Regions from separate parts of the Brevundimonas nasdae genome, predicted to be linked through region 1. Evidence: predicted binding sites of a transcription regulator. Region 1 holds the regulator's gene; the other holds the start of a gene.
The links. Region 1 encodes LexA, which represses DNA repair genes until DNA is damaged. Its sites were predicted from a motif close to ATGTTCNCNANNTGTTCT; they were not measured.
Positions count from the first base shown of each region.

Region 2: recA (recombinase RecA) is a predicted target of LexA. The motif match lies at 2,622-2,639, and genes of this name have one in related genera.

Region 1 is NZ_CP080034.1:985,652-997,478, reverse strand. It holds gene KWG56_RS04860 (peptidylprolyl isomerase) at 30-1,943, shown strand; gene trpE (anthranilate synthase component I) at 1,940-3,457, shown strand; gene KWG56_RS04850 (peptidoglycan-binding protein) at 3,454-3,657, opposite strand; gene KWG56_RS04845 (anthranilate synthase component II) at 3,746-4,336, shown strand; gene trpD (anthranilate phosphoribosyltransferase) at 4,339-5,376, shown strand; gene trpC (indole-3-glycerol phosphate synthase TrpC) at 5,373-6,167, shown strand; gene lexA (transcriptional repressor LexA) at 6,291-6,992, shown strand; gene KWG56_RS04825 (ComEC/Rec2 family competence protein) at 6,973-8,964, opposite strand; gene gltX (glutamate--tRNA ligase) at 9,158-10,573, shown strand; gene gltA (citrate synthase) at 10,637-11,827, shown strand, end outside.
Region 2 is NZ_CP080034.1:3,535,287-3,547,113, forward strand. It holds gene KWG56_RS17225 (ABC transporter permease) at 1-316, opposite strand, end outside; gene KWG56_RS17230 (ABC transporter ATP-binding protein) at 313-1,257, opposite strand; gene recA (recombinase RecA) at 1,441-2,520, opposite strand; gene KWG56_RS17240 (MHYT domain-containing protein) at 2,666-4,327, opposite strand; gene KWG56_RS17245 (M20/M25/M40 family metallo-hydrolase) at 4,334-6,229, opposite strand; gene KWG56_RS17250 (CheR family methyltransferase) at 6,301-7,116, opposite strand; gene KWG56_RS17255 (response regulator) at 7,113-7,490, opposite strand; gene chpT (histidine phosphotransferase ChpT) at 7,579-8,244, opposite strand; gene cysQ (3'(2'),5'-bisphosphate nucleotidase CysQ) at 8,342-9,169, shown strand; gene KWG56_RS17270 (hypothetical protein) at 9,170-10,393, opposite strand; gene KWG56_RS17275 (hypothetical protein) at 10,519-10,857, opposite strand; gene KWG56_RS17280 (peptide chain release factor 3) at 10,935-11,827, opposite strand, start outside.

The DNA.
Region 1 (11,827 bases):
GCCACTGTCGGCCAGTCCCGGGTTTTCGAATGATCACCGCCTTCCGCGCCTTTTCCCGATCCAAATGGGCCGCCGGCCTGCTCGTCCTGATTGCGGTCAGTTTCGTGATCGTCGGCGCGCGCATGGATGTCTTCGACAACCTTGGGCCCAAGCACGTCATCAGCGCGGGCGATCGCTCGATGAGCGAAGTCGAGTTCCGCACAGCCTTCGACCGCGTGCGTGAGCGCGTGCAGGAGCAGGCCGGTCGTCCGCTGACGAACGCCGACCTGGTGGCGGAAAATATCCACGTCCGCTTCCTGGACAGCCAGACCGAGCAGCTTGGCTTCCTGAACTGGGCCTGGAAGGCCGGTCTGCGTCCCGGCAAGGAGCTGATCGTCAAGCAGATCCGCCAGATCCCCGCCTTCTTCAACTCGGTCACCGGCCAGTTCGATCAGCAGGCCTACCAGGCCGCTCTGGCCCAACAGAACCTGACCCCGGCCATGCTGGAGCAGGACCTGCGCGACCAGTACGCCACCGAACACTTCGGCGCCGCCGTCTATGCCGGCGCCCGCGTGCCGCGCATCTATGGCGCGCTTCTGGCGGGGCAGGCGTTTGAACGCCGCGACGGCCGCTGGTTCGAAGTCACCCAGGCCATGGCGGGTCAGGTCGCTGCGCCCACCGACGCGCAACTGAACGCCTTCATTCAGGAAAACGCCGCCCGCCTTCGCGCGCCGGAGTTTCGCACGGTTTCGGTCGTGCTGTTCTCGCCCGATCCCGCCGCCGCCAACGCCCCGATCCCGGAAGCGCGCATCGTTGAGCGTTTCAACTTCAAGAAGGACAGCCTGGGTCAGCCCGAGACCCGCACCTTCGTCACCCTGACCGCACCGAACCGCGAGACGGCCGACAAGATCGCCGCCGCCCTGCGCGCCGGTAAGTCACCCGTCGATGCCGGACGTGAAAACAACGTCACGCCCGCCACCTTCACCGATCAACCGCGCAGCGCCCTGGGCGACCAGGCTGTTGCGGCGGCTGTGTTCGGTCTGCAAGCAGATCAGGTGTCTGCACCGATCCGGGCTGGCGTCGGCTTCGCTGTCGCCAAGGTGACCAGCATCAAGGCCGGTCAAGCCGCAACGCTTGAAAGCGCCCGTCAGGAGATCATCGCAGAACTGCGTGCTGAAGACGCCAAGACCCAGACCTACGCCAAGGTCGAGAAGTACGAAGCCGCCCACCAGGCCGGCAAGGGTCTGGCGGACGCTGCACGTGAAGCCGGCGCTCGCATCGTTGACCTGCCGCCCTTCACCCAGGACGGCAAACTGCCGAACGGCCAGGGCCTGAATGCGCCGCCGCAAATCTTCCAGACCGCCTGGACCCTGGCCAAGGGCGGCGAAAGCGATGTGATCGACGCGGGTCAAGGCCAGTATTTCGCCGTGCGTCTGAACGACATCCGCCCATCGGCCCTGCCGACCCTGGCTGAGGTTCGCGAGCCTCTGGCCGTCGAATGGACCCGTCGTGAAGGCATGCGCCGCCTGTCGGCCAAGGCCGATGAACTGGCAGGCCAGATTCGCGCTGGTCAGGACGTCGCCGCCGTCGCCCGTTCGGTCAACGCGCCGCTGATCACCCGCACCAACGTCGTGCGCGATCAGGCCACGGTTCAGTCGCTGGGTCAGGGCATTGTTCAAGGCCTGTTTGGTCAGTCCAAGGGTCAGGTCTTCGCTCAGCCCGCCTCTGAAAACGCCTATGTCGTCGGTCGCGTGGACAACATCCACGCCGCTGATCCGGCTGTCGCTGGTCCGCTGGCCGAACAAGCCCGCCCGCGCATGACGCAGGAACTGATCCAGGCCATGGTTCAGGCCTCCTTCTCCGCTGGCGCTCAACGCTCCAAGGCCAAGAACGACCCCGCGCTGGCGCGCACGGCCCTGGGCCTGTCCGCCACCGGCTCCGCTCCCGCAGCCCCGGCGCAATGACCGCAGAAGACGCAGACCGCCCCGATTTCGAAACCTTCGCCGCCGGTCTTTCGACCGGTCGGCCGCAGGTGGTGGTTCGACGGATCATCGACGACCTGGAAACCCCGGTTTCAGCCTATCTGAAACTGGGGCGCGATCGCCCTTACGCCTGTCTGCTCGAGTCGGTCGAAGGCGGTGCGGTGAAGGGTCGTTATTCGATCCTGACGCTGGACCCGGATGTCGTCTGGCGCTGCCGTGGCGATCAGGCCGAGCTGGCGCGCGGCGGCGACATCGCCAATGGCAGGTTCATCGCCGAAGCCGAACCCACGCTGAAATCGCTTCGCTCCCTTATCGCTGCATCCAAGTTCGACCTGCCCGCCGACCTGCCCCCGATGGCCGCCGGTCTGTTCGGCGTGTTCGGCTATGACATGGTGCGTCTGCTGGAGCCGCTGGGCGCACCGAATCCCGATCCGCTGGACCTGCCCGACGCGGTGCTGACGCGCCCGTCTCTGGTGGCGATCTTCGATTCGGTTCGCCATGAGATCGTATTGGTTTCGGCCGCCTATCCTGACGCTGGCGTGTCGGCGCAATCGGCGTTCGATTCGGCCCTGTCGTGTCTGGACGCCTTCGAGAACGCCCTGCGTGAGCCTCTGCCCGTCCGCGCGGCGCCGCAGCCTGCACCGGCCACAGTGTTCCAATCACCCGTCGATGGCGAAGGTTTCGCCGAGATGGTGGCGCGCGCCAAGGACTACATCAGCGCAGGCGACATTTTCCAGGTCGTGCTCAGCCACCGTTTCTCGGCGCCCTGGTCGGATGATCCGTTCGCCTTCTATCGGTCCCTGCGACGCCAGAACCCCTCGCCCTATCTGTTCTATCTGAACTTCGAAGGCTTCCAGCTGGCCGGATCCAGCCCGGAGATTCTGGTTCGCTTGAAGGATGGCGAAGTCACTATCCGCCCGCTGGCCGGAACCCGCGCACGCGGCGCCACGCCAGAGGCGGATAAGGCGCTGGAAGCTGAACTTCTGGCCGATCCGAAGGAACTGTCCGAGCATCTGATGCTGCTGGACCTGGGCCGCAATGATGTGGGCCGCGTCGCAGCCCCGGGCACTGTCGAAGTCACGGAAAGCTTCGTCGTCGAACGCTACAGCCAGGTCATGCACATCGTCTCCAACGTGCGCGGCAAGGCCGATCCAAAACTGGATGCGGTCGACACGCTTCTGGCCGCCCTGCCCGCCGGCACCCTGTCCGGCGCGCCCAAGGTCCGAGCGATGGAAGTCATCGACGAACTGGAAAGCGAAAAGCGCGGCGTCGGATACGGCGGCGGCGTGGGCTATATCTCGGCCGGCGGTGAAGCGGATATCTGCATCACCCTGCGAACCGCCCTGTTCGCGGACAACCGAATCTTTGTGCAGGCGGGCGCGGGCGTCGTGGCGGACAGCGATCCCGCCGCCGAATACGCCGAAACCCAGCACAAGGCGCGGGCCCCCATGCGGGCGGCGGACGACGCCTGGCGCTTTCGCGCCGGCAATCGCTAACGGGTGTAGCTGGCGTTCGGGTTATCGATCTGGACGCCAGGCCCCAGGACGACGACCCCCGCCATGACGACCGCAGCCGTTGCGGCGAATGCGGCTGCGGTCAGCGCCGCCAGCGCGCTGGGCTTCGGCTCATCCACGACCAGCCGGTCCCTGGCGGCGGCGATCTTGTCGGCGATGTCTTTTTCAGCGGTCAGTTTCACGGCCCCATCAGACGCCGCCATCGGTTAAGATGCGCTTTAACGCGACGCATGCTTGGCGAGACGGCCTGTCACGCCTAGAAGCCAAGTCATGATCCTCGTCGTCGATAACTACGACAGCTTCACCTACAATCTCGTCCACTACCTCGCGGAGTTGGGCGCGCCGACGCATGTGGTGCGCAATGACGACCTGACGGTGGATGAGGCGTGGGCGCTGAACCCCGCCGCCGTGCTGCTGTCGCCCGGCCCCTGCGCACCTGATCAGGCCGGCATCTGCCTGTCGCTGATCCAGACGGCGCCTGCATCCATGCCTATTCTGGGCGTCTGCCTGGGCCATCAGGCCATCGGTCAGGCGTTCGGCGGAGACGTGATCCGCGCCAAGACCCTGATGCACGGCAAGACCTCGCCGATCCTGCACGAGGGGAAAAGCGTCTTTGCGGGTCTGCCTTCGCCGTTCACGGCGACGCGCTATCACTCGTTGGCCGTCAAGCGCGAGACCCTGCCGGACGACCTGGAAGTCACGGCCTGGACGGCGGATGGAGAGATCATGGGCCTGCAGCACCGCACCCGCCCGATCCACGGCGTCCAATTCCATCCGGAATCCATCGCCACCGAACACGGCCACGACATGCTGGCCAACTTCCTTGAGATCGCCGGCGTCAAGCGCCTCGCGGCCGCCTGATCATGGCGGACGGTTTCAAGCCGCTGCTGGCGCAGCTGGTCGATGGGCAGCCGTTGACGTCAGAACAAGCGCACGACTTCTTCGCCGCCTGTCTGCGTGGCGAACCGACCCCCGCTCAGGTCGCCGCCGCTCTCACAGCCCTGCGGATGCGCGGTGAGACGGTGGATGAAATCGCCGCCTTCGCCCTGGCGATGCGTGAAGCGGCCCTGACGCTCGATCACCCCTATGAGGTCATCGACACCTGCGGCACAGGCGGCGACGGCCAGCACACCTTCAACATCTCGACCGCAGCGGCCCTGGTGCTGGCGGGTGCGGGCTTGAAGGTCGCCAAACACGGAAACCGGGCGATTTCATCAAAGTCCGGCTCATCGGACGTGCTTTCAGTTCTGGGCGTCAACCTGATGGCGCCACAGGCCCGCCAGCGTAAGGCGCTGGATGAGGCAGGCATCTGCTTCCTGTTCGCCCCCGCCTACCACGGTGCGACGCGCCATGTCGGACCTGTGCGCGCCGAGATTGGTTTTCGCACCGTTTTCAATCTGCTCGGCCCGCTTTCGAACCCAGCGTCTGCAAAGCGCCAGGTCATGGGCGTCTATGACCCGCGCCTCCTGGAGCCGCTGGCCGAGGTGTTGGGTCGACTGGGCGCCACGCGCGCCTGGACCGTTCATGGCCAAGGTCTGGACGAGCTGGCGACTTCCGGCTCCACCGAGGTCGCGGAATGGAAGGACGGCGTCGTCCGCCGCTTCCAGGTCACGCCCGAAGACGCAGGCCTGCCCCGCGTTTCGATTGAGGCCATCCGTGGCGGGGACAGCGAAGAAAACGCCGCTGCTCTGCGCGCCCTGCTGGCGGGCGCAACCGGCGCCTATCGCGACATCGTCCTGCTGAACGCCGCCGCCGCCCTGGTCGTATCCGATCGCGCCGAAACCCTGGCCGAGGGCGCCGTCATAGCCGCGGCCTCCATTGACGAAGGCCGCGCCGCCGAAGCTCTGCAGCGACTGGCCCAGATCACCTCCACGCCGCTGGACACCGAAGAAGCCGCATGACCGACGTTCTGGACCGCATCGCCGCCTATAAGCGCGAGGATGTCGCTGCGCGTAAGACTGCGACATCGCAGACCGCGATTGAGGCCCTGGCGGCGACCGCTTCTGCGCCTCGCGGCTTTCGGGCGGCGTTGGAGCGTGTGGGTGAGGAGACGGGACGTCCCGCCCTGATCGCTGAAATCAAAAAAGCCAGCCCGTCCAAGGGCCTGATTCGCCCTGACTTCGATCCGCCCGTATTGGCCCGCGCCTACGAAGCGGGCGGCGCCGCCTGTCTGTCAGTGCTGACCGACGGTCCCAGTTTCCAGGGCGACGACGCCTATCTCGGGCTGGCGCGCGACGCTACGTCCCTGCCCTGCCTGCGCAAGGACTTCCTGGTCGATCCATGGCAGGTGGCGGAAAGCCGGGCGCTGGGCGCGGACTGTATTCTGATCATTCTAGCGATGATTGACGACACCCTTGCGGCGGAGTTGCTGTCAGAGGCGGAGCGTTTCGGCATGGACGCCCTGATCGAGACCCACGATGAGGCCGAAATGGCCCGCGCCTGCGCGCTGGGCGGGGATCTGGTCGGGGTCAACAACCGCTCGCTGCGGACCTTTGAGGTCGATCTGGAGACGACGGAGCGCCTGTCCATGCTCAGCCCCGTCCGCGCCCTGCTGGTCGCCGAGAGCGGCATTTTCACGCCGGACGACGTGGCCCGCGTCTCCGCCGCCCACGCCCAGGCCATCCTGGTCGGGGAAAGCCTGATGCGGCAGGCGGATGTCGAGACGGCGACACGGCAACTGCTGGCCGCCTGATCGCTGTTTGTCACGCAGCGCTAACGGCGCCGTTAAGTTGACATTAGGACGGAACACTTACAGAACATCGCCAATGTTCACGGCCCGTTCCGATTCGAGGAAGGGGCGCATGAGGGCCTGGCGATGCTCACGCGTAAGCAGCACGAACTGCTGATGTTCATCCACGAACGGATTCAGGAGACGGGCGTCTCTCCTTCGTTCGACGAGATGAAGGAGGCGCTGGATCTGGCGTCCAAATCGGGCATTCACCGACTGATCACGGCGCTGGAGGAACGTGGGTTCATTCGCCGCCTGGCACACCGCGCCCGCGCGCTGGAGGTGACCAAACTGCCTGAACAGGCCACCGCCGGCGCGCCGCGTGGACGTGCGGGGTTCAAGCCCGACGTCATCGAGGGCGGCGCCAATACGCCTCGCCCCGTCGTTGCCGCCGTCGCCAACGACACCCGCGAACTGCCGCTGCTGGGCAAGATCGCCGCCGGCACGCCCATTGCGGCCATCCAGCACGAACAGGAACGCCTGCCGGTGCCGGAATCCATGCTGGGCAAAGGTGATCACTATCTGCTGGAGATCGAGGGCGATTCGATGATCGAAGCGGGCATCCTGAATGGCGATCTGGTCGTGATCCGTCGCGGCGACACCGCCAACAACGGCGAGATCGTCGTGGCCCTGGTCGAGGGCGAGGAAGCCACGCTGAAACGCCTGCGCCGCAAGGGCGCCTCCATCGCGCTGGAGCCGGCCAACCGCAACTATGAGACCCGCATCTTCGGCCCGGATCAGGTCGAGGTTCAGGGCAAGCTGGTCGGCCTCATGCGGCGTTATCACTGACATCGGGATCAGGTTGACGCGACCAAGGCCGTTCACCTCTCACATCCGACGTCCAGACGGCCCGCCAGCGCGGGCCGTTTTCATTTTTCGTACGCCACAGCTCAACAGCGCCGCCGCGCGCAAAGTCGACACCGTCCAGGATCAACCTTCCCTGACAGGACGAAGGCAGATCTGGCACCGCAGCCCGGATGCTGATCACCTCGGCTGACTGACAAAGACCATCCAGTTGTTCGACGTTGGGTGCGCGCTTGCCCCACCACAGGGCGACGGGTCCGGCATCCGGGGTGTGCGGGCGGCAGGAGAAACGATCGCAGGACCATCCCTCGATATCCCGCCCGACCATCTCCAGCCCCCGCCGACGTGACCACAGGTCGGCGGCGAATTCCCGCACGCCAGGTCTGACGACGACAGCCTCAACGCCGCGGTGAAAGGCGGCATTGGTTCCTCCATCCCCGATCCACAGATCGGGGACCGGCGCACGCGGCCAGATCATCACCGCCGCCGCGAGCGGCAGTCCCAGCCACCTGACCCGCCCGCGCCACAGGCAGACGAAGAGAATGCCCAGAAAGGCGATGGGCAGGACATAATCCGGCGCACTGGGGATCGTCTGCACCGCGCCGGGCAGTCCGGCCGTCCAGCTTCCAATCGCCAGCATGATGTCGACGCCCCATCCGGCCACCGCCAGAAACGGACCGCCCAGGCCGAGCGGTTCCAGCGCTGCCCCCAGCGCAAGCGCAGGCATCAGGATGAAATCGGCGACAGGCGACGTGCCCAGATTAGCCAGCAACCCGTACACAGCCGTGCGGTTGAAATGCTGCATGGCGAATGGTCCCGTCGCCATCCCCGCCACCAGGCTGGCCGCGACCGCCGCGAACAGCCAACCGCCGAACCGCTGAACCGCCGCGATGGGCCAAGGCACGGATATCTCCCGCGTCCTTTTGGGCCAGGCCTCGACCAGAGCGACCAGGGCCGCCGTCGCCGCAAACGACATCTGAAAGCCGGGCGTGACGACCGCTTCCGGCTGCACCAGCAACACGATAAAGGCGGCGACCGCCAACCCATGCATCGTCACCGCCTGTCGGTTCAGTAGGATGGCCAGAAAGGCGATAGAGGCGGTGACGGCGGCGCGCTCGGCCGGCGCCGGCGCGCCCGACACGACCAGATAGGCGCCGACCGCGATCAAACCGGCGACGGCGGCGATCTTCTTGCCCGGCGTCCGCAGCGCCAGCCAGGGTACGGCCGCCACCAGCAGCCGCACCGCAAAGAAGACGAAACCGCCCACAATGGCCATGTGCAGTCCGGAGACCGACAGGATGTGCGCGAGCCCCGAATCCCGCATGATGTTGATGTCGTCCTGGCTGATCCAGGTTTCATGGCTGGTGGTCATGGCGGCGGCGATCCCGCCCGTTCGTTGCCCCAGACGCGCGACGATCCTTTCGGACAGGCCATAGCGCGCGCCATTCACCGCCATCTCCAGCCGCAGCCGCCAGGACGGAGGCGCCAGGTCGATGCGTCGCGTCTCGCCAAGGCCGAACGCCACCCCGCCCATGCCCTGAAAGAAGGCGTTTCGTCCAAAATCATAGGCGCCGGGACTGGCGGGCGCCGGCGGCGGGTTGAGGATGGCGAACAGGCGGATCGCCTCTCCCGGCCGTGGCGGTTCGCCGCGCACCGTGGCGCGAAGACGCACAGGCGTGTCCTGCGGCGCCACGCCGCGTATCCAGACGGGGGCGATCACGACTCGGGCGCCGCGCTGCCCCGGACTGTCGACATCGACCACCCAGGCCTCGATGGAGGTCGGTCGGCTCAAGGCAGGCGCAATGGGCGCTGTGACCATGTCCGTGCGCAGCTTGGCCGCCGTGACGCCGCCGCACAGGCAGGCCAGAATCATCAGGGGCCAGGTGATCCGACGCGACCATCCGCGTCGCCGGGCTGCAAACCAGGTCCCCACCGCTGCCCCGCTGAACAGGATCAAGATCCAAAGCGCCGGTTCGGTTCGGAGCGAAAAATAGATCCCGCTGCCGCACCCAAAGGCGACCGGGCCCCATAGCCGCCAGCGGAGGGCCTGAGCCTCGATTTGGTAGCGCAACCAAACGCGCAATCGTGCGGCGGGGGTAGGCTTTGCTGCATCGGGGCGTATAAGGGCGTCGCTTACGGACCCTCCCCCAATGACCTCACCTTCCTCGACAGTTGTCACCCGCTTCGCCCCCTCGCCGACAGGCTATCTCCATATTGGCGGTGCGAGAACAGCATTATTCAACTGGTTGTACGCCAAGAGACACGCTGGACGTTTCCTGATCCGTATCGAGGATACGGACCGTGAACGGTCCACCGACGAAGCGGTGAAGGCGATCTTCGACGGGCTGAGCTGGCTGGAGCTGTTCGCCAACGAAGAACCGGTGTTCCAGTTCAGCCGCGCTGATCGGCATCGCGAGGTGGTCAACGCCTTGCTGGAAACCGGCCACGCCTATCGGGACTTCACCTCCGCTGAAGAAACCGGACGACTGCGTGACGAAGCCAAGGCCGAGAAACGGACCTTCGAATCGCCCTGGCGCGACCGCGAACCGACCGTCGACGGTCTGGCCCTGCCCCACGTCGTGCGTTTCCGCAGGCCGCAGGCCGCGACGGTCACCGTGAATGACGAAGTCCAGGGCGCAGTCAGCTGGTCGACGAACGACCTCGACGATCTGGTTCTGCTGCGCTCCGATGGTGCGCCGACCTATAATCTGGCTGTTGTCGTCGATGACCACGACATGGGCGTGACCCACGTCATTCGCGGCGATGACCACCTGAACAACGCCGCCCGTCAGAGCCTGATCTATGATGCGCTGGGCTGGACCCGTCCAAGCTTCGCCCACATCCCGCTGATTCACGGCCCGGACGGCGCCAAGCTGTCCAAGCGTCACGGCGCCCAGGCGGTGCACGAATACGCCGAGATGGGCTACCTGCCTGAGGCCATGCGCAACTATCTGGCGCGCCTGGGCTGGGCGCACGGCGACGACGAGCTGTTCAGCGACGCCCAGGCTGTCGAATGGTTCGGTTTCGACGGCATCGGCAAGGCGCCCGCCCGTCTGGACTTCGACAAGCTGGCCCATGTCAACGCCCACTGGCTGCGTCTGGCTGATGACGAACGACTGGCCAAGCTGACCCTGGACGCCCACCTTCAGCGCGGGCGTGAAATCGCCGATGACGACGAGGCCAGGCTGCAACGCGCGATGCCATTCGTGAAGGACCGCGCCAAAACGACGCTGGAACTGGCCGAGCAGACGGAATTTGTTCTCAAGGCCCGTCCTCTGGCGCTGGACGACAAGGCGCGCGGCCTGTTGGCGGGCGAGACGCTGGAGCGTCTGGGCCGCCTGCGCGACCGTCTGGCGCTGTTCCAGTCGTGGGACGTTTTCGCACTGGAAGCCGAACTCAAAAGCTTCGCCGAATCCGAAAATGTCGGCTTCGGAAAGATCGGGCCGCCCATGCGCGCGGCTCTTACCGCAGGGGCAACTTCGCCTGATATCGCAAGAACTTTATCCGCTCTTGGCCGCGACGAAAGTCTCGGGCGCTTGGATGATGCGCTGCAACAGACTAAGTGACACCCACAAACCAAAGCGCCCGACGCCTCCCCGCGCCTGGACGTATGATGCAAAGGGGCATTCATGACTGAACAAGCCAAAACCGCCGGCTCGGCGACCCTGTCCTTCGAGGACAAGACCATCGAGCTTCCGGTCCTTTCGGGCTCCACCGGCCCGGACGTCATCGACATCCGCAAGCTTTATGCGGGTACGGGCGCCTTCACCTTCGATCCCGGCTTCACCTCGACGGCGGCGTGCGAATCGGCGCTGACCTACATCGACGGCGACGCAGGCGTGCTGCTGCACCGCGGCTATCCGATCGACCAACTGGCGTCGAAATCGAACTTCCTGGAAGTCTGCCACCTGCTGCTGCACGGCGAACTGCCGACCGCCGCAGAGTTCGAAAAGTTCGAAAACAGCATCACCACCCACACGATGCTGCACGCCCAGTTCGACCGCTTCTTCGAGGGCTTCCGCCGCGACGCTCACCCGATGTCGATCATGGTCGGCACCGTCGGCGCCCTGTCAGCCTTCTATCACGACAGCCTGGACATCCATGATCCGGTGCAGCGCGACATCTCGGCCATCCGCCTGATCGCCAAGATGCCGACAATTGCGGCCCGCGCCTACAAGTACCACGTCGGCCAGCCCTTCATCTCGCCGCGCAACGACCTGTCGTACGCCGAAAACTTCCTGCGCATGTGCTTCGCCGTGCCGGCCGAGGACTATCACGTCGATCCGGCCCTGGTTCGCGCCATGGACCGCATCTTCACCCTGCACGCCGACCACGAGCAGAACGCCTCGACCTCGACCGTTCGTCTGGCCGGTTCGTCGGGCGCCAACCCGTTCGCCTGTATCGCCGCCGGCATCGCCTGCCTGTGGGGCCCGTCGCACGGCGGCGCCAACGAAGAAGCGCTGAACATGCTCAAGGAAATCGGCACGCCCGATAAGATTCCTGAGTTCATCCAGGGCGTTAAGGATCGCAAGTTCAAGCTGATGGGCTTCGGTCACCGCGTCTATAAGAACTACGACCCGCGCGCCAAGGTCATGCAGCAGTCGGCCTATGAAGTGCTGGCCGCCACGGGCCGTGAAAACGATCCGCTGTTCCTGGTCGCCAAGGAGCTGGAGAAGGTCGCCCTGTCGGACGAATACTTCACCTCGCGCAAGCTGTTCCCGAATGTCGACTTCTACTCGGGCATCACCCTGTCGGCGATGGGCTTCCCGACCACCATGTTCACCGTCCTGTTCGCCCTGGCCCGCACCGTGGGCTGGATC
Region 2 (11,827 bases), 1.2 Mb from region 1:
GGACGATCTCCAGCGAGGAGACGGGCGCGGACAGGATCTCGTAGATGGTGCCGGTGAATTTGGGGAAGTAGATGCCGAACGAGGCGTTGAAGATCGACTGGGTGAACAGGCTGAGCATGATCAGGCCCGGCACGATGAAGGCGCCGTAGGGCACGCCGCCGACCTCCTGCATCCGGCTGCCGATGGCGCCGCCGAAGACCACGAAATACAGGGCCGTCGTGATGACGGGGGTGACGATGCTCTGCCAGATGGTGCGCAGCGCCCGCGCCATTTCGAAGCGATAGATGGCCCAGACGCCGTATCCGTTGAAGGTCATGCGGCGGTTCCGTTCGTGTGGACCAGGCTGACGAAGATGTCTTCCAGCGAGCTCTGGCGGGTGTTCAGGTCCTTGAAGCCGATGTTCAGCGCCTCCAGCCGACGGATCAGGGAGGGCACGCCGGTGTCGTCGGCGTTGGCGTCGAAACTGTATTCCAGTTCGCCGCCGTCGGTCTTGAGCGTCAGGCCCCAGTCGGACAGTTCGGCGGGGATGGCGGCCAACGGCTCAGTCAGATTCAGGGTCAGGGTCTTCTTGCCCAGTTTCTTCATCAGGGCGGTCTTTTCCTCGACCAGGATCAGTTCGCCTTTCAGGATGACGCCCACCCGGTCGGCCATCTCCTCGGCCTCTTCGATATAGTGGGTGGTCAGGATGATGGTGACGCCGCGTTCGCGCAGGCGCCGCACCATGACCCACATGTCGCGACGCAGTTCGACGTCGACGCCTGCAGAGGGCTCGTCCAGGAACAGGATGTCCGGCTCATGGCTCAGGGCCTTGGCGATCATCACCCGGCGCTTCATCCCGCCCGACAGGGTGCGCAGCTTGGCGTCGCGCTTGTCCCACAGGGTCAGGTCTTTCAGCAGTTGCTCGATGAAGGCCGGGTTCGGCGACTTGCCGAACAGGCCGCGGCTGAAGGTGACGGTGGCCATGACCGTCTCGAAGGCGTCCGTGGTCAGTTCCTGCGGCACCAGTCCGATCTTGGTGCGGGCGGCGCGGAAATCGGTTTGAATGTCATGGCCGTCGGCCGTGACGACGCCTGTCGTGGGGGTGACGATGCCGCAGACGATGGAGATCAGGGTGGTCTTGCCCGCGCCGTTCGGACCCAGCAGGGCGAAGATCTCGCCCTTGTTGATGTTCAGATCGACGCGTTTCAGCGCCTGATGGCCGGATTTGTAGGTCTTGGTCAGACCTTCGATGGCGATGACGGGGACGATGGCGGGCATCGATGCTCCTGGACCGGCGACAGTGGCCCCGGTTCTGTAAGGCGGGAATATGGCGCGCCGGGACGCGGGCTCAAGGGGCAGGGCGTAGAATAAGAAAGGCCCGCCCGATGCGAGATCGGGCGGGCCGGCTCCGCCGACCCCACGGGGTCGGGTGGCGGGTCGCAGGGACCGACGGAGCGGTGCTTAGCCTTCCAGGTCCTGGCCTTCGTCCGGTTCGGGCGTGCCCAGGAGCTCGTCGGCAATCTTGTTGGTGGAGGCGCGAACCGCCTTTTCGATGGAGGCGGCGATGTCGGGGTTCTGTTTCAGGAACTCGCGCACATTCTCGCGGCCCTGGCCGATGCGGGTTGAATCGTAGCTGAACCAGCTGCCCGCCTTCTCGATCACGCCCGCCTTGACGCCCAGGTCGATGACCTCGCCCAGCTTGGAGATGCCTTCGCCGTACATGATGTCGAAGATGACCTCGCGGAACGGCGGGGCGACCTTGTTCTTGACCACCTTGACGCGGGTGGTGTTGCCGACCACCTCATCGCGGTTCTTGATCGCGCCGGTGCGGCGGATGTCCAGGCGCACCGAGGCGTAGAACTTCAGCGCATTGCCGCCCGTCGTGGTTTCCGGCGAACCGTACATGACGCCGATCTTGTGACGGATCTGGTTGATGAACAGGACGATGCATTTCGACTTGGAGATCGAGGCGGTCAGCTTGCGCAGCGCCTGGCTCATCAGACGGGCCTGAAGACCCGGCAGGCTGTCGCCCATCTCGCCTTCGATTTCAGCGCGCGGGGTCAGGGCCGCGACCGAGTCGACCACCACGATGTCCACGGCGCCCGACCGCACCAGCGTGTCGACGATCTCCAGCGCCTGCTCGCCCGTGTCGGGCTGCGACACCAGAAGATCGTCCAGATTGACGCCCAGCTTCTGGGCATAGACGGGGTCCAGCGCGTGTTCGGCGTCCACGAAGGCGGCGACGCCGCCCTTCTTCTGGACTTCCGCCACCGTGTGCAGGGCCAGGGTCGTCTTGCCCGAGGATTCGGGGCCGAACACCTCGATCACCCGCCCGACAGGCAGGCCGCCGATGCCCAGCGCCATGTCCAGACCCAGCGAGCCGGTCGAGACGCTCTCGATCTCGTTCACCACGCCGGCCTTGCCGAGTTTCATCACCGAGCCCTTGCCGAAGGCGCGATCGATCTGCGCGATCGCCGCCTCAAGAGCGCGTTGTTTGTCGCCGTCTTCTTTGCCCACCAGTTTCAAAGCCGCCTGTGCCATTGCCTTCGTCTCCCTTGCCATGATTCCCGTCAGAAGCTTGGGAGAGACCCGCCATGGACCCGCCCCCGTTAAGTGAGGCTGACTATGTGCACGGTTTGTTCCGGTTCACAAGATGTTCTCTTTTTGAAGTTCGAGAACCTGGGGATCAGGCGACCGATTCTGACGTGTCGCCCAGCGGCAGGCGCAGGCTGAAGGCGAAGCCCTCGGGCGGATAGGCCAGGGCCGCCGATCCGTTCAGGGAGCGGTTGATGGTGGAATCGATCAGGTCTGAGCCGAAGCCGCGACGTTCTGGCGAGCGGACGGCGGGACCGCCGCTTTCGACCCAATCCAGCAGCAGGACGCCTTTATCGACCGACCAGTCGACGCGCACCAAGCCGCCCGCCGCCGACAGGGCGCCATATTTGGCGGCGTTCACCGCCAGTTCGTGAAACGCCATGCCTAGGCCTTGCGTCTGCAGCGGGTTGAGGCTGACGGATGGGCCGCTCAGATGCACCTGTTCGTCGGCATAGGGCGCCAGTTCCTGCACCAGCAGTTCGCGCAGATCGACCCATTCCCAGTTCCCCGCCGTCAGCAGGTTCTGGGTGTTGGACAGGGCCAGAAGCCGCGCCTCGAACAGGGTGGTGAACATCTTGATGTCCGGGGTCCGGCGCGCGGTCTGACGGGCGATGGACTGGACCGTGGCCAGGGTGTTCTTCACCCGGTGATTCAGTTCGTTGATCAGGATGCGTTGCTGGCGTTCGCTGTCGGCCAGGGCCTGATAGGCCTGACGTCGGTCGGTGATGTCGGTGATGACGCCCGACATCCGCATGGGGCGGCCTGAACGGCTGCGGATCAGGCGTCCGCGCAGGTGGAACCAGCGGTCTGTGCCCGCCAGACGCCATTCCTGATCATAATCGGCTTCGCCCGCCATGGCCCGCGCCAGCGCGGCCAGGTGGAAAGGAAGGTCCTCGGGCGACAGACGGTCGCCGATTTCGGTGGGGCCAAGCCGCGCATCACGCGGAATCGACAGGATTTCGCGGGCCCGATCCGACAGGATGGGAGAGCGCAGAGGCAGGGCGGCCTCCCAGAAGCCGACGCCGCCTGCATCAATGGCGGACAGAACATTGGTCCTCTGATCCAGGATCGAGGCCCCCAGCGCCAGGAACAGTATGATGACGCATCCGGCTGTGACCGCCGCCGCCAGGGCGACCGGAGACGCGCCTCCGGCGTGGGGGACGTGTGAGGCGGGGGCCAGGATGACAGCGGCCATGCCGGTATAGTGCATGGAGGCGATGGCCAGACCCAGGATCACAGCGGCCAGGGCGCGCCAGCCCTGACTGCGTTCGCGCCGCGCCGCTGCAAGGGCCGCTGTCGAGGCCACCACGGCGATCAGGACGGACAGGACGACCAAGGCTGGCCGATAACCCAGGGTCGCGGTCGTGCGCACGGCGGCCATGCCGACATAATGCATGGCCACGATCGACAGCCCCATCAGCAGACCGCCCGCAGGCAGGACGTAACGCTTTGACCCCGGTCGGCTGGCGGTCAGGAAGGCGACGCCGGTTCCCGCTACGGCCAGCAGGAAGGAGACGAACGTCAATCCAACTTCGTAGGAGACGGGGGAGCCGGGATCGAAGCCCAGCATGGCGATGAAATGCATCGACCAGATGCTGATGCCCAGCACCAGGGCGGCGACGCCCAGCCATTTGAGCCGCGCCGAGCCCAGATGCGCCCGCATCCGGCCGAACAGGTCCAGAGCCGTCCAGGCGCCCAGAATCGCGACGGCGACAGCGACGGCGGCGAACAGGCTGATGTGGTCGTGATGCACGCGGTTTCAGCTCGGATTGGTCAGGGTGGATTGGACGGGGTCAGGATGGGGTTGGGCGGACTGGGCCGCCAGCGACAGGCCGCCGCCCAGGATCAGGCTGACTGCGCCGATGACGGCCAGCGTGCGGGCTCGGAGCGGCTGAACCGGCGCCAAGGGCCGCGCCAGCATGGCGATCAGCAGGCCGAACAGAGCCAATGCGCCGGGCAGGTCCATGCCGATGCCCAGAAACACGCCGTGCGCCTGCGCCAACAGCCAGCCGCCGACGATCAGTGTGACGACAACCGATGGGATCAGCGCGGTCCAGCGCGCCAGCCGCGCGCTGATCAGGGCGGTCGCGGCGGCAGCGAGGGCGGCGGCCAGACCGGGCCAGATGAACAGGAAGGCGGCTTCCGGCGCCAAAATCTGCGTGACGAGGCCCAGCGCCAGCACCACGATGATCAGGCCCAGCCAGCCGCCCCATGTCGTCTCATCCTCGCCCATAGGCCAGAGCGTCAGGATGACGGCGATCACGGCGGCGCCCGCGACAACGGGGTTCAGGCCGCCCAGCGCCAGGGCCAGAACCGCCGCCAGAACGAGAACCAGCGCCAGCAGCCGACGCCCGACCAGGGCCCGTCCGGCGAACAGGATCAGGACGGCGGCTGTCACCGCCAGCCCGGCCCCCGCCTCCATCCACGGCAGGCGGCGCAGCAGGGTGTAATACAGCTCGGGCGTGTCGATCTGTTTGCCGATCGGCCCGGCCAGAACCCGCACCGCCTGGGCCAGGACGACGCCGCTGGCCAGCAGCCAGACCCCGCCCGTCACGCCCTTGAGCACCGACGCGCGGCTGAGGCCCGTCGCGTGTCGCGCGCCCCAGCCTGCGAACCCGGTCAACAGGGCCGCCAGACCCAGCAGCAGCCAGCCGACGACCGGCGGATGACGCAGCACGGCCAGGCCGAACACATCGGCATAGACGGCGTTGTAAGTCGCCTTGGGCAGTGCGGGCGCGCGCAGGAAGCCGTCGGTCGCCTCCAGCGCCAGCGAGCCGATATGCTGCAGGCTGCCCTGATCCAGCGCGTCCGGCGTCGAGGTCGGCGCATGATACTGGTCTGGCCTGCCGATGAAGGCCAGGTTCACGCCTGCAATCCCACGATTGACCGCGATGGTCATGTCGGTGCCGTTGGGCATCAGACGATAGACGAAGACGGTCAGGGCGTTGCTGGACGGACCGCCGGTCGCGTCTTTGGTCGCGCGGGCGAACTGGGAAATGGTCTGGGCGTTGCCGGGGCCGGTCTCGAACATCATGGCCCGCCCGCCGCCGCCGCGCGCCTCCAGATTGACCACCATGCCGACCCGGTCGCGCAGCGGGTGCTCGCTGAAGAAGGCGCGCGCGCCGTCCAGGTTCAGTTCTTCGGCGTCGGTCAGCAGCACGATCAGGGTTCGGTCCGCCGGGCCCCGCGCCTTGATCGCCTGCACGGCTTCCAGAATGGCGGCCACGCCCGAGGCGTCGTCGGCGGCGCCGGGCGATCCCGGCACGCTGTCGTAATGGGCCATCATCAGGACGGCGGGCAGTTCAGGGCGACGTCCGGGCAGAACGCCGACCAGATTGACGGCCAGCAGACCCGCAGCATTGTCGCCGCGCTTTTCGATGCGGCTGATGGCGGCGGGCGACAGGGCGCCGGACTGCAGGCTGGGCGTCAGGCCCAGGTCGGTCAGCCTGCCCAACAGATAGGCCTGCACCCGGGCATGTTCGATGGAGCCGATGGGGTGGGCCGCACGGGCGATATGCCGCACGTCCGTCATCGCGCGGACGGCGGAAAACTCAGTGGCGGGCGACAGGGCGGGAGCGGGTTTGGGCGTCTGACTGGTCAGAACCGCCAGACCAAAGGCGGCTGCCAGGGACGCTAAAAGCAAGACCAGCCGCATAGTCACCCCCCGATGCCCAAACGGCGTACTTCAGCCCCGAACCGGCGTCTTGTGCAAGAGCGGCCTTGCAATCAGGCCGCGCGGCGAAGGGACGAGGGCGCCTTCACATACAGGCCCTTGCGCCCGTTGACGGGCCTGAAAGCGACGGTCTCGCCCTCCAGGCGCTCGTCCACGCCCAGGAACAGGCAGCCGTCGTCGACCAGCCGCCGCTCCAGCCCGTCCAGCACGCGGGCGCGACGTTGCGGCTCCATGTCCGTGATGACATTGCGGCAGAAGATGACGTCGAAACGCACATCGTCGGTGGGTTCGTCCAGCAGGTTGGAGCGTCCGAACCGCACCTTTTCAGCCAGTTCGTCGCGCACCCGCCATTGATCCTCGGCCGGTTCGAACCAGCGCAGCATGGCGTGGGCGGTCAGGCCGCGCTGGACCTCGAAGCCTGAGTAGATGCGCGAACGCGCTTTTTCGATCGCGCGCTGGGCCAGGTCGGTGCCGATCACCTCGACATGCGCGCCCGCCGCCTTGCCCGCCATGGCGATGGACCAGGCTTCCTGTCCGGTTGAACAGCCGGCCGACCAGATGCGGACGCGGCCGTCAGCACGCGCCTGGGCCAGGGCGGGAAGCAGCTCCTTCTCCAGCACGTTGAACGGCGTGCGGTCGCGGCGGAACCAGGTCTCGGGGTTCAGCAGGCATTCGATGACCGCCCAGGCCAGCGACGCCACGGGCTGGGCCCACAGATTGGCCAGCAGGGCCTCGACATTGGCGTAGCCTTCGCGGCGCGCAATCGGACCCAGCCGGTGTTCGGCCAGATGGATGCGGTCGCGCGCCAGTCGATAACCGGCGCGCGTGGCGAGCAAAGTCTGCAGCTTGTCGAAGTCGTCTGGCGTCATGCGGCGATCGCTCCGACCTCCGACAGTTTGGACTGCAGGATGTCGCCGTCGAACGGCTTCATGACATAGTCGTCGGCGCCCGCAGCCAGGGCTTCGGCGATCTTTTCAGGCCGGGTTTCGATGGAGCAGAACAGGGCCTTGGGTCGGTCGCCGCCGGGCAGGGCGCGCATCCGGCGCAGGAAGCTGAGCCCGTCCATCACCGGCATGTTCCAGTCGATCAACAGAACGTCGGGCAGGGCGCTGGTGCAATAGGCCAGGGCCTCGGCGCCGTCGGCTGCTTCATCGACCTCGTAGCCGAGGCCTTCGACGATGCGGCGCGCGACCTTGCGGATGATGCGGCTGTCATCGACGATGAGACACGTGCTGACGGACAAGACAGGACTCCTGGCGGGCGTTCGTCTTTACCCGATTCCCTCGCACCAACTATGGCTGACGCCAGTTAATGAGTCGTTGGTATGTCGGTCAAACCGGCATGACCGCCGCCAGCACGACCCGGCCGTCCTCGACCGTCGTGGTCAGGCGACCGCCCCCCTCCGTCACGGTCAGCCACAGCCAGTAGGGCTGGATCCACTGCCCCGCCAGACCTTCGCTCAGACGCAGGCCGTTCAGGCCGGTCAGGGCTTCGGGTTTCAATCGCGCGCGGGCGCCGTCGGCCTGTCCGCTCAGGTGCAGGGCGCCGTTCTCGACACGGGTTTCGATCACCGCGTTTCCGCCCATCGGCAGGGCGCCGACCGTCAGATAGGCCAGATTGATCAGGGCGCGGGCCTGGGGCTTGGTGAACTCGCCCTCCGCCACGCGCCAATCCAGGGTCGCCCGTCCGCCCTCGGTCACGCCGACGACCAGGGCCTGCAGCTCGCGGGCCGTGAACCGTTCGCTGGTGGTGGCGGCGCCGAAGGCCACGCGGGCGAAATGAACCAGGGCCACCATCTTGCGTGCGCTCTGGGCGATCAGGGCCAGGGCGTCGTCGCGCATGTCCTGCGCCGACGGATCGTCCAGCAGGTCCAGGCCCGAGACGATGGCGCCCGACGGGCTGATGAAGTCGTGGCACAGTTTGGCGGCGATGTAGGTGGCCAGCTCCGTCCCGTCCACGGGCAGATCGAGCGGGGCTTCGGCGTCGGTGTCGGTCATGGCGTCTGCAGCACTCGGGTCAGGATTCGTCTGGCGCATCAGGCTGACGTGATTTGCCGGTTCATGGAACCTTCGGGATGGTCTATCCAAAGACGTGATGACGACCTCCTCGCTCCCGATCCTCGACCGTGATCTGCAGTCCGGCGACCTGACCCTGAAATTGGCCGAGATCGCCGAAGAGGCGGCGCGCCTCATCCTGCCCTTCTGGCGCAGCGGCACGGCGGTCGAGACCAAGTCGGACGACAGCCCGGTGACCCAGGCGGATCGTGCGGCAGAGGCCCTGATCCTGGAACGGCTGGCCGCCCTCTATCCCGGCGTGCAGATGGTGGCGGAAGAGGCGGTGGCGGCGGACGGCGCGCCGACCCAGACTGACGACTGGTTCTGGCTGATCGACCCGCTGGACGGCACGCGTGGCTTTGTGCGCGGCGGCGAGGCCTTCACCGTCAACATCGCCCTGATCCATGAGGGGTATCCTGTCGCGGGCGTCGTCACCGCCCCCGCCAGCGAAACGACCTGGCGCAGCGACCGGCCCGGCGGCGGCGCCCTGCGTCGTCAGTACGGCGCGGTGCATGAGGGCGAGGCCCATGCCGGTGCGGAATGGCGGCCCATCGCGGTGCGCGACCGGCCCCAGGAAGGCGTGGCCCTGCTCAGCCACAGCATAACCGATGAAGAGGCGACGCGCCTGGCCGCCCGCCACGGGTGCACCCATTGGCAGGGCACGGACTCGTCGCTGAAATTCTGCCTGATCGCCGAGGGGCGTTTCGACGCCTATCCGCGCACCGGCCCGACTTCGGAATGGGACACGGCGGCAGGGCAGGCGGTGCTGGAGGCGGCGGGCGGACGGGTTCTGGCCGAAGACGGTCAGAGATTCCGCTATGGCAAGCCGCGTTTTCTGAACGGTCCGTTCGTCGCCATCGGCGGCTGATCAGGCGACGAAACGCGGCTTCAGACTCTCGGCTCGCTGAGCCAGGACGGGCACGCCCATTTCCTGAGCCGTGACGGCGGCTTCGGACAGGATCAGTCCCAGCCCGCTCGGCTGCGCATCGCCCAGACGGCGCCGCGCCAGGGCGATGGCGGCCATGCCGATCTGGTCGGCGGCCCAGTCCAGCGGCTGGGCGTGGGCCAGGCGGGCGCGCAGCCGCTGCTCCAGAAGCTCCAGGGCGGGCAGATTGCGCACCGCCTCGGCCAGGGCGACTTCCCGTGCGATGCGGCGTTCCCGCGCGAGGGCGCCGATCACCAGCCCCTGCCCCTGGGTCAGAGCCTCGGCCTGGGACAGGATCATCAGTGGCAAGGCCTCCTCGCCCGCGCGCACCACCTGAATGGCCGCCCAGTCCAGCGGGCTGTGGTCCGGCGTGAACTGATCCGCTGCCGCGTCGAACATCGTGCGGCCCTGGGCGTGGGCCTCGGCGTGGCCAGCAACGGCGGCCAGGGCCGACAGACCGGCGCCGCACAGGGCCAGGGCGCGCGCGCGGGTCAGGGGGCGGTGGTCCGGCGAGGCCGCCTCGACAAGGGCGCCCAGATCACGTCCGGCCTGATCCAGCAGGCGCGCGTCGCACTGAACGACCCCCGCATCCAGAGCCAGCACGGCCCGGTCCATGCGCAATTCGACATCATCGCCGCCTGCCCCATGCAGGGCGGCGTCCATCAAGGCGGAGGCGTCCATCAGGTCGGTCACAAGACCGCTGAGACGCGCCTGGCGCGCCTTGATCCGGGCGTGGACGACGGCCAGGTCGGAGGCGATGCGATGGCGGCGCGGGCGTCCCGCGCGGGTCAGGGCGGCCATGGCCTGCTGCAGGCGGTCCGGCTCGCCGCACAGGTCAAATCTCAGGATCAGGGCCAGAGCTGCATCAAGGGCGGCCAGGGCGGTCTGGTCTTCGCCCACGGCGGTGCGGGTCAGGCTGTCTGCGGCTCGGTCGGCGCGGTCCAGGCTGTCGAGGGCGCCGGAACGGCGGGCGTGGTCGCGCCACAGGGCGGCGGCGCGATGTTCGGTCTCGAACGGCTGAGGGCAGGAGACGCGGCCCGCATCAATGGACTCACGCCGGGCCTCGACCTGCAGCAGATCGACGCTGATCAGTTCGACCCAGCCCAGGTCCTCGCTTTCACGCGCCTGCGCGAACAGCTTTCTCAGGTCCCGGCCGAATTCGAACATGCGCTGGATGCCTCTGAAATCCCGCTTCGGGACGCGGAAGACGTCCCGACTGGATGACTAGCAAACGCAGCGCCGCACGGCGGGTTCGGCTCAGCTTGTTGTGGAACGTTTCGGATCGAACGCGGTTAGTCCAGATTCGGCGTGCGATGCAGGCAGCGTTGCAAGGCCGCCCGCGCGGCCGGGGCGTCGGCGTTCAGCTGGCGCACCGCCTCGATACGCGCGCGGGTCTGGTCGGCGTCGGCCGTGCGGCCCGGCTTGCCCGCCGCCGTCGCCGCCTGAATGGCGGTTAGCGACCAATAGAGAGCCGCATCATACAGTTTGCCGCCTTCATCGCTTTCGCCGCCTTCCAGCTCCGACGCGGCCTGTGTCAGTCCGGCGCAACGCACGGCTTCCTCGTAGGGGACGAGGTTGGCCGTGGTCTGCTGCATCAGCATCAGGCTGGCGAAGGCCAGGGTGGCGAACATCAAAGGGCTCCGCGACGCATGGGCGTCGTCAGCATCTGATCACGTCGATGCGGCGCTGAAAAGACGCAAGCGCGGCCTTAACCGCGTTCCTTGGTCTTAGTGAAGGCGATCTTGGGGAAACGTTCGCTGACATAGCCGGTCTCCCAGCTGGACTTGGCCAGGAAGACGGGGGCCTGGTCGATGTCGCGCGCCATCTGCGGGCGGTACTTGCCCGAGAAGTCCTCGACGTCTGTGTCTGCGCCGCCCACCCAGCGGGCCTCGGCGTAGGGGCTGGGCTCAAAGATGACGTCCAGCCCGTATTCCTCGCCCAGACGGTCGGCCATGACCTCGAACTGCAGCTGGCCGACGGCGCCGACGATGAAGTCCGCGCCGATCTCGGGACGGAACAACTGGGTCACGCCTTCTTCGGCCAGACCTTCCAGCGCCTTCTTCAGGTGCTTGGCCTTCAGCGGATCCTTGACGCGCACGCGCTGCAGGATTTCCGGCGCAAAGTTCGGCAGGCCCGCAAAGCGCACCACGCCGCTTTCCGACAGGCTGTCGCCCACGCGCAGCACCCCGTGGTTCGGAATGCCGATCACATCGCCCGCAAAGGCGTCGTCGGCCAGTTCGCGGTCAGAGGCGAAGAACATGATGGGCGCATTGACCGACAGGGACTTGCCCGTGTTCTGCACCTTCAGCTTCATGCCGCGCTTGAAGGCGCCTGAGGCCATGCGGAACATGGCGATCCGGTCGCGGTGGTTCGGGTCCATATTGGCCTGAACCTTGAAGACGAAGCCGGTCACCTCATTCGAGCCCGGCTCGACCGTGGTGTCGACAGGGGCAGGGGCGTTGCGGGTTTCGGGCGGCGATTCCTTTTTGGCCTTCATCACCTTGGGCGCTGGGGCCCAGTCGCCGATGGCCTTCAACAGTTCGTCGATGCCGAAGTGACGCAGGGCCGAACCCCACAGCACCGGCGTCAGATGGCCCTCAA